Regions from separate parts of the Paenibacillus sp. FSL R10-2734 genome, predicted to be linked through region 1. Evidence: riboswitches for the same ligand, from Rfam matches in the RefSeq annotation. Region 1 holds a riboswitch; the other holds the start of a gene.

Region 1 (2,203 bases):
AGGAGGTTCGTAAGCTCGCTGAGGAATCCACGGCTTCAACGAAGGAAGTCTTCGGCTTGGTTCGGAGCATCGAAACTGATATTAAACAAGCAATTGACAATATCGCTATCAACGAAGAAGTCGTACAGGTACAGAATGAAATGATCACTCAATCCGCTCATATCTTTGCGCAAATTGTGCAAAGTGTACAGTATATTACCGAGCAGATTTCTTCCTTCTCTGCAGAAAGTGATCTTATGTTGGAAAGTGCCTTGAAAATCTCAAGTGCAATAGAGAATATCTCTGCGATCACTCAGCAAACCGCTGCGGGCACAGAAGAAGTATCAGCCGCTATGAATGAACAGATTAATGCCCTGCAGTCCGTCGCAGAAGAAACCGAGAAAATGACAACGGCGGTATTTAATTTACAGAAGACAATCCATATCTTCAAATTTTAAATAACTGACTATCCTTATCAACATACCCTTTAACTGCCCCTAAGTTTGACTTAGGTGGCGGTTTTTTTCTGTCCATTATTTCAAATGTTAGACAAGATTTTCGTCAAAATTCGAGTTAATTTGCGAGTATATATTGACAAAGGATCTCGAGGAATATATTGTAAAGGAAAATTCTTCTTATAAATTTTAAATTAATATTGGCAAAATCTTCGAAAGAGGATGACGCAAAGCCATGGATCTACAGCCTCATTTTTAATTTGAGGCCATGACTGCCAGGTTGCTGAAAACCAAGACGACTGGACTATTGTTCGGTCTCTATGGCGATTCATGCTTCCAACCTGTGCCCTATTTTTGAGCACAGGTTTTCTATTGTTTTTTATTCAAATAATAATCAACTTGTGAGGTGTACTTTTTGAAGACAGTCGCAGATTACATGTCGGAAGCACTAAGGAAACTTGGTGTTACCCATTCCTTTGGTATTATTGGTAAATCTATTTGTCCAATCGTTCTTAAAATGGTAGATTACGGTATTGAATTTATTCCTGGGCGACACGAAACAAGCTCAGGATTCGAAGCAGCTGGGTATGCGCTAAAAACTGGAAATATAGGTGTAGCTTTTGGTACTTCCGGTCCTGGTGGAACAAACCTGCTTACAGCAGCGGCACATGCGAAGGCTAACAACTTACCTGTCCTATTTATTACCGGACACCAATCCATTAAAGAGCTTGGTATTCCACAATGTCAGGACTCTTCCTCTTATCTAGCTGATTTAGCAGATATGTTTAGACCTGCTACCTTGTTTAGCAAGCTTATTGAACGTGGAGATCACTTTAGCACGATTTTTAATCATGCGATATCCATTGCTCTGAGCGGCAATCGCGGTCCAGTTCATCTTTGTATCCCTTTTGATGTTCAAACAGAATTGCTGGAGGAGTGTAATATTGTGATCCCTGAGCGGGAATCACTGGTTAGCTTCGCGAATATCGACCGGTTCCTTGAAGCTATTAACAACTCAAAGAATCCATTAATTATCGCCGGTAAAGGAGTTAACCGCTCAGGAGCACATAGTGAGCTGATTCAATTAGCGGAAACATTTAATATTCCTGTAGTTACATCTCCAGGTGGTAAAGGGGCTATAGCTTGGGATCATCCACTCTATCACGGTCCAATTGGAGTAGGCGGTTGTACCCATGGGGATGACTTGCTGAATCAAAGTGATCTATTTATCGTTCTCGGCTCACGCCTAAGTGATATGACTATTTGTAATCTTAAACGGGAAAATCATCCGAAAACACTAATTCAATTTGATAGCGATCCGACCTTTGTCGGCAAAATATTGTTCTCTAACACGATCCCAGTCACTGGAGATCTACGTGATAATCTGGTTTGCTATCTCAATCATATCGACACGAACAACATCACAAAACGCGAAGTTGCCACAAATGTCGATTATTCCGAAGAGCTTCCGATTTTACCAGGCCTTTCACTTGCATCGGTCTTGAGTACGATGAGTGATTTGATTCCCTATAACAGTACCGTCTTTGTTGATGATGGAAGCCACGGTTTCCATGCCGCGAAATGGTTCAAGGTTAAGAAACCGGGCAGTTTTGTTTTCGATGCTTACTTTGCTTGTATGGGTAATTCCATCGGTATGGCTATCGGCGCAAAAGTTGCTGCTCCAGAAGAAACTATCTTCTGCATTGCAGGTGATGGTTGCTTTATGATGCTTGGCGCGGAGATTAATACTGCTGTCTGTAAAGATATTC
Region 2 (2,203 bases), 1.6 Mb from region 1:
CCAAATCAATACATCACACGTGCAGAAGCAATGGCGTTTATCAACAGTGTTCTGGACCGAAAAGTCAAAGCTGAAGGCATTGATGAAGATGCGAAGCAATGGCCGGATAACTCGGTGAGCAAATGGTATTACGCGGATGTAATGGAAGCTACGACTAATCATCTCTACACTAGAGATACGGACGGCTTCGAGACTTGGCAAGAAATTAAGCCCGCTTATGTATATCCTGAGTAATGAATAACTAACACAAAAAAGCTCCTCTCTGTTTCTCAACAGGGGGGAGCTTTTGTATATTTGAAATAAGCTGTCTCATCAATTAAATAGCTTTTTCATGAAATCGTAAGTAAGCGGAGCATCCTTCTTCAACTGCTCACGCGTTGCATCATTATAGACATATAAGCTTGCGCTCTCAGCGAAATATTCATTAGGATAAGCTGATACATAATTGTCGTTATAGTTTAACGCTGCTTCTTTATTGAAAATATCTTTAAATTGTTGTGAGTCACTCACGGTATTAAATACGAAACGATCTACGGCGTGCATGGTCTCGTGAATCTCGAGGTTGAATGAATTGTGACCTTGTCCTTTTTTGCTGTAGCCAATCCGAACAACAACGTTCTGCTCACTAACACCAGGTGCATCATCCCAAGTGAGCCCAGTATCTTCCCAGCCTCTTGGTGTTACTCCTTTGAGATAGCGTAGTTCCGGTTCATTGGTAATGATGTCGTTCGTTAATTTTATTTTCACACCTTTATCTGCAAGGGTTTTTAAAATAGGTGCTGGAATTCTTTCAATACGCGATATCATCGCAGTGGCTAACTTTTCATTGTAATTGCTTTGTGGCAGCACGATCAATTGATCTGATAAAGCGTTCTTAGCATGTGCTAAGTTGGTTGGGAATAGTGCAATAATCAATAACGCTATGATCATCATACGTACGCATTTGGTTCTGTTCATTATGAACACTCCTTTTGCAAGCAGAACGCCACTACAGTGAGTGTGTTAGCTTAGAATTGGTAACTGGCTGGCATGGTGAGTCTTCCTCACGTTAGCCCCTATAGCTTTGCGTCGCCATCTCTCGATGGGTTTGCCTTTGTCAATGTGGAGTTGACAAAATGAAGTTGTGAATGCTCAAAAAACCCTTCTTACCGAAATAAGAAGGGTTAGGAACGTATTATCACGTCGTACTTCTATGTCGGTAACTGGCTGGCATGGCGAGTCTTCCTCGCGTTAGCCCCTATAGCTTTGCGTCACTATCTTTCGATAGTTTTGCCTTTATCATTATGTAATGTAGTAGGTAATTAATACTAGAGTATCTACTATTAGAGTAGTTGTTTAATACCAATTAGTCAATGTGATTTATCATACACTTCAGCTAGAAGAGGTTGGGTTATTTCTATTTTTTAGGGTTGTGAATTTTATCTTTCATATGATGTCAGGTAATCTACAAGAGATCCAAACTAAGTACATATTCTCCACTCATCCTAACTATTCACTACCGATTTGTATTTGAATAATTGCTATATTAAATCTATTAAAAAAGGCTAACAAGAAAATATTGAAAGGTTGCTGGAAATGGATAGAGTTGAGAGCAAAGACATGAGTTTAGATACAATAAGATCGGACAAAGGTTTTTTTGGACATCCTAAAGGTATAGGAGCTTTAGCTGTAGGGAACTTCTTCAACTCCGCTGCTTGGGGCGCTTTTTATGCGATAATGATTTTCTATCTCTATACTCCATATACTAAAGGGCTTGGGTTCTCCGAGGGTAATGCAGCTCAGATGATTACAGCGATGGCCGCTTGTAACAGTCTGTTTGTTATTCTGGGTAGTTGGCTTGCCGACCGAGTGCTTGGTATGCGAAAAGCTCTAATTATAGGTAATATAGTGAAAGGGAGCGCGTTCCTGCTGCTCGCCATTCCTGTTGCAAGCTTAGGGCAGGGTAGAATTTTTGCTATTGTTGCATTATTTCTATTATCTTTGCCAATCATGGGGGCGAGTAATGCTTCCTTAACAGGGCAACTCTATCGTAAAACCGACAATGGACGCCGTGATGCCGCTTTTACTATACATCAATTTATGAACACGGTTGCAGGTGTAATTACACCGGTTATCGTAGGTCAAATTGGGATGAGTAACTATCATATCGGATTTGGGATTGCCGCATTCTTTGCCTTTATGTATGGTGCAGTCATTTTCTTCA

What was found. A riboswitch is a leader RNA that binds a small molecule or an ion and turns the genes downstream of it on or off. The one in region 1 is predicted to bind cyclic di-GMP.
Region 2: another riboswitch for cyclic di-GMP. It lies ahead of NSS67_RS06065 (hypothetical protein); the one in region 1 lies ahead of NSS67_RS12520 (thiamine pyrophosphate-binding protein).

What each region holds. Positions count from the first base shown of each region.
Region 1 is NZ_CP150170.1:2,887,251-2,889,453, reverse strand. Features, by position in the region: gene NSS67_RS12525 (HAMP domain-containing methyl-accepting chemotaxis protein) at 1-437, shown strand, start outside; cyclic di-GMP riboswitch class I at 627-722, shown strand; gene NSS67_RS12520 (thiamine pyrophosphate-binding protein) at 841-2,203, shown strand, end outside.
Region 2 is NZ_CP150170.1:1,331,261-1,333,463, forward strand. Features, by position in the region: gene NSS67_RS06060 (MucBP domain-containing protein) at 1-234, shown strand, start outside; gene NSS67_RS06065 (hypothetical protein) at 313-957, opposite strand; cyclic di-GMP riboswitch class I at 1,013-1,102, opposite strand; cyclic di-GMP riboswitch class I at 1,195-1,284, opposite strand; gene NSS67_RS06070 (oligopeptide:H+ symporter) at 1,576-2,203, shown strand, end outside.